DNA from 4 places in the Streptomyces sp. NPDC001544 genome. Region 3 is predicted to be linked to each of the others. Evidence: riboswitches for the same ligand, from Rfam matches in the RefSeq annotation. Region 3 holds a riboswitch; each other region holds the start of a gene.
What was found. Region 3 has a riboswitch for cyclic di-AMP ahead of ACFY0F_RS33785 (M23 family metallopeptidase). Riboswitches for the same ligand answer to the same signal wherever they lie in the genome.
Positions count from the first base shown of each region.

Region 1: another riboswitch for cyclic di-AMP. It lies ahead of ACFY0F_RS33955 (transglycosylase family protein); the one in region 3 lies ahead of ACFY0F_RS33785 (M23 family metallopeptidase).
Region 2: another riboswitch for cyclic di-AMP. It lies ahead of ACFY0F_RS24955 (transglycosylase SLT domain-containing protein); the one in region 3 lies ahead of ACFY0F_RS33785 (M23 family metallopeptidase).
Region 4: another riboswitch for cyclic di-AMP. It lies ahead of ACFY0F_RS27355 (M23 family metallopeptidase); the one in region 3 lies ahead of ACFY0F_RS33785 (M23 family metallopeptidase).

Region 1 covers NZ_JBIAVN010000020.1:23,805-25,996, forward strand. Annotated here, with positions in the region: gene ACFY0F_RS33950 (transglycosylase family protein) at 1-736, shown strand, start outside; cyclic di-AMP (ydaO/yuaA leader) riboswitch at 926-1,110, shown strand; gene ACFY0F_RS33955 (transglycosylase family protein) at 1,115-1,828, shown strand; gene eno (phosphopyruvate hydratase) at 2,146-2,192, shown strand, end outside.
Region 2 covers NZ_JBIAVN010000010.1:162,812-165,003, reverse strand. Annotated here, with positions in the region: gene ACFY0F_RS24960 (polyprenyl synthetase family protein) at 1-27, opposite strand, end outside; cyclic di-AMP (ydaO/yuaA leader) riboswitch at 555-738, shown strand; gene ACFY0F_RS24955 (transglycosylase SLT domain-containing protein) at 744-1,223, shown strand; gene ACFY0F_RS24950 (HAD family hydrolase) at 1,241-2,062, opposite strand.
Region 3 covers NZ_JBIAVN010000019.1:137,976-140,167, reverse strand. Annotated here, with positions in the region: gene ACFY0F_RS33785 (M23 family metallopeptidase) at 1-998, opposite strand, end outside; cyclic di-AMP (ydaO/yuaA leader) riboswitch at 1,010-1,176, opposite strand; tRNA gene ACFY0F_RS33780 (tRNA-Met) at 1,438-1,511, opposite strand; gene ACFY0F_RS33775 (dihydrofolate reductase family protein) at 1,567-2,192, opposite strand, start outside.
Region 4 covers NZ_JBIAVN010000012.1:112,124-114,315, reverse strand. Annotated here, with positions in the region: gene ACFY0F_RS27360 (M16 family metallopeptidase) at 1-781, shown strand, start outside; cyclic di-AMP (ydaO/yuaA leader) riboswitch at 1,030-1,191, shown strand; gene ACFY0F_RS27355 (M23 family metallopeptidase) at 1,205-1,975, shown strand.

The DNA.
Region 1 (2,192 bases), on a different contig from region 3:
CGCGGTCGCCGAGAAGATCCTCGCCGACCTGGGCACCAAGCCCTGGGCCACCTGTGCCCTGCTTTCCGGTCTCACGTCGAATTCCGGTTCGGTGGACGTCGACACGGGCGTCGGAGACTCCGGATCATCCGATTCCGGCAACTCCTCCCATTCAAGCGATTCATCCGGTTCAACCGACTCCTCCGGTTCGAAGGGTTCCGGGACTTCCGGGAATTCCGCCGATTCCTCGAATTCCGCGTCCGGTTCATCCGGGTCGCCCGATTCCGGCCCCTCGTCGGACGCCTCGCCCCCGCCGAGTTCGAGCAAGGGTGCCGACGCTGCGGACGACTCCTCCGCTTCGGGCAAGTCGGGCAAGACGGCCTCTTCCGGCTCCGGGCATGCGCAGGGCGGTGGCGGTTCGTCCACGGCGGGCCCCGAGGTCGACAACTCGGACAATTCATGGCAGACCGGGGGTTCTTGGAGCCTTGTGGATACCGGGGCGATCAGTGGTGGCCGCCATCGGGGCGACAGTGCGGACGAAGACGTGACGAAAAGCCAGGCGACTCCCTCTTCCGGCCGTCACGCCGCACGCGAGTACACCGTCCACGCCGGCGACACCCTGGCCTCCATCGCCGACTCCCTTGACCTCGAGGGCGGGTGGCGGGCGCTCTACTCCGCCAACAAGGACGCCATCGGCACCGACCCGAACAACGTCACCGCCGGTCAGACGCTGGAACTCAGCGTCGAAAAGGGTTGAAAGCAGGGGTAGTTGACGCCCCGTTTTAGGCTTGATTGTCCGGTTTGGTGAAAGTGTGGGATGAGTCTCAGAAGCCCTGATCGTCTTTGAAATCCGGCGGATCGCATGTCTACGGTCGTGACCGCTCGCCAACACGAGCCCCGGCTGCCGCAACGCCGAATCCTGCCAGCGGCTGCCCGGGAACAGTCGTCGCGTCAAGCGCCGTAGGCAGGAGCGGGGGACCCAAGGTAGGCGCCGGGTCCGGAGGTCGGCAGACCGACGGAAACGGCTAGGGGTGGAGCCGCGTCTCGCACGAGAACCACGCGAGGTGCGGCCGGGCAACTCAACCGGCCCGAACCCGACAGCTCACCTCGCAGGCGTCGGTGAGGGGATCGATCCATGCTGTTTTCCGGCAAGGGCAAGCACCGTCGTCCGTCCAAGGCCGTCCGCGCCATCGCTGTCGCCGGTGTCACCGGCGCCGCCGTCGCCGCCCCGCTGATGGCGTCCGGCAGCGCCTCCGCCGCCACCGCCTCCGAGTGGGACTCGGTCGCCCAGTGCGAGTCCGGCGGCAACTGGTCCATCAACACCGGCAACGGCTACTACGGCGGTCTGCAGTTCTCCGCCTCCACCTGGGCCGCGTACGGCGGCACCAACTACGCCCCGCAGGCCAACCAGGCCAGCAAGTCCCAGCAGATCGAGATCGCCGAGAAGGTCCTCGCCGCGCAGGGCAAGGGTGCCTGGCCGGTCTGCGGCAAGGGGCTGTCCGGCGCCACGTACAGCGGCTCCAGCAGCTCCAGTGGCTCCAGCAACTCCGGCAGCTCGTCGAGCTCCGCCGGCTCCTCGTCGAACGGCACCACCACCCGCTCGACCGACCAGCAGGCCGCCAACCGCTCCGAGGTGCGGTCGACGCCGAAGAAGACCGTCACCACCCCGACCGGCAAGAAGGTCGAGAAGGGCGATGGCGAGTACAAGGTCGTCACGGGTGACACCCTCAGCTCGATCGCCGCGGAGCACCACGTCGCCGGCGGCTGGGAGAAGCTGTTCCAGCTGAACAAGGACATCATCGACGACGCCAACGTCATCTACCCGGGCCAGCAGCTGCACCTGAAGTGACACCTGGTCCTTACCCGAACCACAGTGCCCTCATCACCATGCCTCCCACAGTGGAGGCCTGGTGAGGGCCGCCCCCGCCCTCACGGGCTCCCCGCTCCGGTGCGTGTTCCCCCGTACGCACCGGAGCGGGGTTTTTCGTTCCCTCGGGGCTTCTCTTCACCCCACCCTTTGTTCCGGCAAGGAACAATGTGTACGGTCACCGTGTCCACGGGGCGGTCGGTCGGCTGCCGATGCCCCGGGGACGGTTAGGCTCTAGTCGCAAGGCCCCGCCGCAAGGCACACAGCCCCGCACTTCCAGCGTCACATCCAAGAAGGAGATGCTCGTGCCGTCCATCGACGTCGTCGTAGCCCGGGAAATCCTGGA
Region 2 (2,192 bases), on a different contig from region 3:
CAGCCCGAATGGCCCGACGACGGTCACGAGGGGTCTCCTGTCTGCTGGTGTCTGCTGGCGATTACGCGGTTTGTCGATAGGTCGCTGCCCTCACTCGAGTCAGCGTATCCGGTCGGCTTTCGATCACCGAGGGCGCCCACCGTTACAGGCCGGGCGCTATCGGATCACGACCGTTATGTTTTCGATCGGTCGATAAGGACGGATATTTATCCGCTTACCCGGAAGTACGACTGGAGTACCTCGACCAAAGCAGCCGACTCCCCTCACCCTGCCCGCCGGGATTACCGGCACCGCGCCCTTCATGCCCTATTTGCCGCGATTGCCATTTCGTGAATTGGGTCACGCCGCCTACCAGGAGGGGCCCGACACCCCAGACCGCTTTTCCCCGTTCACCTCTGGCCAGTTGAGGCTTGGCAGACGCAAAGGATCAAGTGCCCCATACACGATAGAACAAGGTCAACTAGGACTTTGTGTGAATCCAAGGCTTGTTCCGGACATGTGCTCTCGCATACGTTCCCGGCCGTCGGGCGGACGCCGAATCCTGCCGCCGCCCATCAGACCCATCGACGAACTCATTCGCGTACGGCAGGAGCGGGGGACCCAGGTAAGCCGCCGGTCCGGGCGACACCCGTCGTCCCGGGACGGCTCGGGGTGAAGTCGTGCCGCCTTCGGGCGGCACGGCCGGGCAGCTCCCAGCCCGAACCCGACAGCTCACCTCGCAGGCGACGGAGAGGAACTTCGCCATGTCTGCTGCCGCTCAGCACCGCCCTGCCCGCTTCGCCCGCATCGCCCGCAGACTCGCCGCCGCCGGCGCCGGGGCCGCCGTGATCGCCCTGCCGCTGGCCGGCGCGACCAGCGCCTCGGCCGCCACGCCCACGACCGCGCCCAGCACGGTCACGTACCCGAACAACCTGGACGGCTGGATCCGCGACTCGCTCGCGGTCATGGCGCAGCACGGCATCCCCGGCACGTACAACGGCATCTACCGCAACGTGATGCGCGAGTCCTCGGGCAACCCGCTGGCCATCAACCTCTGGGACTCCAACGCCGCCGCCGGCACTCCGTCCAAGGGCCTGCTGCAGGTCATCGCCCCGACGTTCAACGCCTACCACGTGTCCGGCACCTCGTGGAACATCTACGACCCGATCGCCAACATCACGGCCGCCTGCAACTACGCCGCCCACCGCTACGGCTCGATCGACAACGTGTACGGCGCGTACTGACCGGCTGACCGGTTCCCTCACGGGAAGCATCTTTCGAGGACGACGGCGATGCCGTCGTCCTCGTTCGACAAAGTGATCTCGTCGGCCACCGCCTTGAGTTCCGGGTGCGCGTTGGCCATGGCCACACCGTGCGCAGCCCAGTCGAACATCGGGATGTCGTTGGGCATGTCCCCGAAGGCGACCGCCCTGTCGGGGCTCAGCCCGAGGTGGTCGGCGGCCAGCGCCAGCCCGGTCGCCTTGGTCACACCGCACGGCTGCAATTCGACGGTTCCCGGTCCCGACATGGTGACCGTCGCCAGCGAGCCCACGGCCGCGCGGGCCGTGGCGGCCAACTCGTCGTCCGTCAGTGTGTGATGGCGCAGCAGGACCTTGCTGATCGGCTCGCACCACAGGTCGTCGCGCCGCCGGACCCGCACGGCGGGCAGCGTCGGGTGGGGCATCAGATAACCGGGTTCGATGAGCGTGAGCCCGTCCACCCCGTCCTGGTCGACGGCCGCGTACACCTCCCCCACCTCGGCCTCGATCTTGCCGAGCGCGGTCTCGGCCAGCTCCCGGTCCAGGGTGACCGACCACAGCAGGCGGTCGGCACCGGCGTCGTACACCTGCGCCCCCTGGGCACACACCGCGAGTCCCCTGCCACCCAGGTCGTCGAGCAGCGGCCGCACCCGCGGTGCCGGGCGTCCGGTCACCACGAGGTGCCGGGCACCCGCGTGCCCGGCACGCGCGAGGGCGGCCAGGGACCGGTCGGAGAGGGTGTCGTCGCCACGCAGGAGCGTTCCGTCGAGATCGGTCGCGACGAGGGTGAAGGCGGGGAGCGGATTTCCGGGGGGTGCGGCCATGATCAGAGAATACGGACACCACGCCCCGGCAACTCACCGCTGTTTTCGGCCTCAGCCGTGCACCGCCGCCGGGTGCTTCGCCGGACGCGGCGAGGCCGGCCCGGTGCCCGCGGACGAAGCGCGTGACCGG
Region 3 (2,192 bases):
ATCGGGTCGATGGCGGTGGGCTGTCCGTCGGGATGGACCTCGAGGTGGAGGTGCGGGCCGGTGACGTTGCCGGTGGCGCCGACGCGGCCGATGACCTCACCGGTTTGGACCTTCTGGCCGACCTTCACGTTGATCGAGGACTGGTGGCAGAACCACAGCTCGGTGCCGTCGTCGAGGGTGAGGATCGTGCGGTAGCCGTAGGCGCCGGCCCAGCCCGCCTCGGTGATCGTGCCGCTGTGGATGGCCTTGATGAGCGTGCCGGTCGGCGCCGCGAAGTCAAGGCCGGTGTGGTAGCCGGAGGACCACATGGCGCCGGGCTGACCGAAGGTGCCGGTGAGCGTGTACGAGGAGGTCGGCAGCGTGTACTGCGCGGCCAGCTTGGCGAGGCGGTCGGCCTCGGCCTGCTTCTTGACGGCGGCCTCGGCCTTCTCCTTGGCGGCGGCGGCCTTGACCGCGGCCTCCTGCTCCGCCTTGGCGGCCACGGCGGCGGACTGCTTCCCGGCGGCGGCCACGGCGGCGGCGGTGGCCTTGCCGTCGGCCTGGCTCTTCTGCCGCTCGGCCTGGGCCATGATCCGGTTGCGCAGGGCCTCGCCGGCGTCGGTGCCGCCCTGGTCGCTGTCGGCGGCTGCCACGCCGACGTCGGTCAGGCTGGCCGCGGTGACCTTGGCGCCGTCGGTGTGGTCGCCCAGCAGCGAGCCGACGGAGGGCAGGTCGGGCAGGGATAGGGAAACCGGCGGCTTGCCGGTGTTGGCGCTGGCGATGCCGCCCGCGCCGACGGCGGCGATGACGCCGACGCCCAGAACGGTGGAGCTGCGGGCGAGTCCCCCGCCGCGCTGCTTGGTGACCCGGTGCCGGCCGCGTTCCGGGCGGAGGGACCCCTCGGTGGGGTTCCACTCCTCCCAGGGGCCCTCGTCGGTGCGGTAGTCGCCGTAGACGAAGGTGTCGGTGCGCCGGCTCGGCGCGAACGGGGCTGTGGGGGCAGGCGGGTTGGACGCCACTCGGGCGTGCTCCTTTCCTTCCGTGACGCCTACCGGGTTAGCTGACGGGTTCGGAGCAGGAAGGTCTCCTACGCGCGTATACCGGCCGTGAACTCGACGAGCTCACAACGGCATTCGTGCGATTCACCCCAAAGTGGTGGTTCCCCGGTTCCCTTTCGGGATTCGGCGCGTGCGCACGGAGCCGTCTCGGGTGACGGCTGGGACGACCGCGCTGCGTTATCGAACGTTAATAGGCCTACCCGTCGGTTTCCAAGAGATCTGGCTTGATCATTAGCGTTTTCACCGAAGGACTTACACACCAAGGACGGTGAAAACCGGGCGAGTTGACCACGGCCCGGATGCCACGGCGGACCGTGGGAGGCTGCAAGCGGACTACCGGGGGCGCAAAAAACACTCAGGGCCGGAATCCCTGTGCTGGATTCCGGCCCTGAGCCTTCAGTAGCGGGGACAGGATTTGAACCTGCGACCTCTGGGTTATGAGCCCAGCGAGCTACCGAGCTGCTCCACCCCGCGTCGTTGTGTCACCAGTGTACGTCATCCGCGGGACACCTCGCACACGCCTTTCCGATCAGCCCGGCAGGTGCCGGTTCGGCACCTTCGCCGCCGCCTCGTACTCCGGCACGACGACCACGTCCACGCCCCCGGCCGCCAGCAGTCCGCTCCCGTCGGCCCCGGTGACGAACGTGTCCGGCTCCCGCCATGCCGTGACCACCCGCCGCACCCCCGCGTCGAGGATCAACCGGGCACACGGCGCCGGCCGGGAGGCCCGCCGGGCGCACGGTTCGAGGCTGCTGTACACCGTGGCACCGGCCAGCCGGGGGTCGTCGGGCCGGATCCTGGCCAGCGCCGCCTCCTCCGCGTGGACCACGGGGTCGCCGCCTTCACGCGAGTGGCCGCGCGCGAGCTCCGTGCCGTCGGCGGCCACGACCACCGCCCCGACGCTGAACGCCGTCTTGGAGGGCGGGCACAGCGCGGCCAGCTCGCAGGCGATCCGCAGCCAGTGGCGGTCGGCGGGGGCGGCCGAGGGGCCGGTGCCGGGGGCGGTCGGCTCGTAGCGCATCAGGACGACGTCCTCGATACGGCGGGTCTCCAGCAGCCGCAGGCGGCCGGCCTGGTAGCCGCCGGGTCCGAAGAGGCGGGGGGCGGCCGGGTCGCCGACCAGGAGGGGGGCCAGGACGAGCTGCAGTTCGTCGG
Region 4 (2,192 bases), on a different contig from region 3:
TGTGCGGCCCGCCACCGCCACCGCCGTGGTGGTCGGCGACCTGACCGGCATCGATCTGGACGCGCTGCTCGGCGAGACCCTGGGCGTCTGGCAGGGCTCCTCGGCCCAGCCCCGCCCGGTGCCGCCGGTGACCGCCGACGACACCGGACGCGTCGTCATCGTCGACCGTCCGGGCGCCGTCCAGACCCAGCTGCTCATCGGCCGCGTCGGCCCCGACCGGCACGACCGCGTGTGGCCCGCCCAGGTGCTCGGCACCTACTGCCTCGGCGGCACCCTCACCTCCCGCCTGGACCGTGTGCTGCGCGAGGAGAAGGGCTACACCTACGGCGTGCGCGCGTTCGGGCAGGTCCTGAGGTCCGGCCCCGAGGGCAACGGCGCCTCGATGCTCGCCATCAGCGGCTCCGTGGACACCCCGAACACCGGTCCCGCGCTGCAGGACCTGTGGACGGTGCTGCGCACGCTCGCCGCGGAGGGGCTCACCGACGCCGAGCGCGACGTGGCCGTGCAGAACCTCGTCGGGGTGGCGCCGCTGAAGTACGAGACGGCGGCCGCCGTGGCGAGCACGCTGGCCGACCAGGTCGAGCAGCACCTGCCCGACGACTTCCAGGCGACGCTGTACCGGCAGCTCGCCGCGACCGGCACGGTGGAGGCGACCGCCGCGGTCGTCAACGCCTTCCCGGTGGACCGCCTGGTGACGGTCCTGGTCGGGGACGCGGCACAGATCAAGGAGCCCGTCGAGGCGCTCGGCGTCGGCGAGGTCTCCGTCGTGACCGCCGAGTAACCGGCAAGCCCGGCAAGGCCGGCAGCCGCGCGGCAGCGGCACGCGCGCGTGGGGCCCTGGTGACCGATGGATCGCCAGGGCCCCACGGTGTTCCCGAAGTCTGAGCAGGATGTCCGAATTGGGGCGGAGGTTGCCTGTCTGCCCTGTGGGATGCGCTACAAAAGCCCTGTTGCGTTTGAGGATTGAAAGGTGCGCCGCTTAGCGTCGTCCGGGCTGTTCGTCAGGCATCGCGCCGCACCCGCGGCACCGGACAGCCATCGCCGAGTCCCCGTACGGCGCGAGCCAGGGGAGCCGGGGACCCATCGTCCCTTGGGGTGAATCGGACGCCCGCGCACACCGCGAGGGGGCCCGTAGGAGACCTTCCTGCTCCGAACCCGTCAGCTAACCCGGTAGGCGAGAAGGAAGGAAAGGATCAGCCACTTCATGGCGTTCACCCGCGCCACCGGGAAGCACCGCCGTCCCGGCCGGATGCACCGCACCACCGCCCGCGCCGCGGGCGTCGCGGCCCTCGCCACCACCGGCGCCATCGGCGCCCTCGCCGCTCCGGCGCTCGCCGCCGAGCCCGCGCCCGCGCCCGAGCAGACCGCCCTCACCCCGGTCATCACCATCAGCGACTCGGTGCCCGAGCAGATCGACGCCCAGGCCGACGCCCAGAAGGAGGCCGCCGAGCGGAAGGCGGCCGAGGAGGCCGCGCGCAAGAAGGCCGCCGAGCAGGCGCAGAAGGCGCGCGAGGCAGCGCGGGAGGCCAAGGCACGGGCGGCCCGTGCGGCCGAGCGCAAGCGGCTGAACCAGTTCGTCGCGCCGATCACCGGCTCGTACGTCTCCACCGGTTACCAGGCCAGCAGCTCCCTGTGGTCGTCCGGCTCGCACACCGGTATCGACTTCCACGCCGCGAGCGGCACCGCCGTCCACGCGGTCGGCGCGGGCACCGTGGTGTCCACCGGCTGGGGCGGGGCGTACGGCAACCAGATCGTGATCAAGATGGCCGACGGCATGTACACCCAGTACGGCCACCTGTCGTCCATCGGGGTCTCGGTCGGCCAGAAGGTCACCCCGGGCCAGCAGATCGGCCTGTCCGGCTCGACCGGCAACACCACCGGGCCGCACCTCCACTTCGAGGCCCGCACCGGCCCCGACTACGGTTCGGACGTCGACCCCATCGCCTACCTCCGCAAGCACGGCGTGAACGTCTGACCCGGGATCCCCCCGGATCTCTCGGTTCCCCCAAGATCCACCCCCCACCCGAAGCCCCGGCCCGAGAGCCGGGGCTTTCGTGGTTTCCGCGCCACCTTGCCGGCCGCCACTGTCCAAAAAAACTCCATGGATTCCGACCCGCCGTCGGAAATTCCCGCCCATTGCAATAGAGTCACGGAACGGACGTCAATCGGCGGCGTTTCACGGGGATTATTGG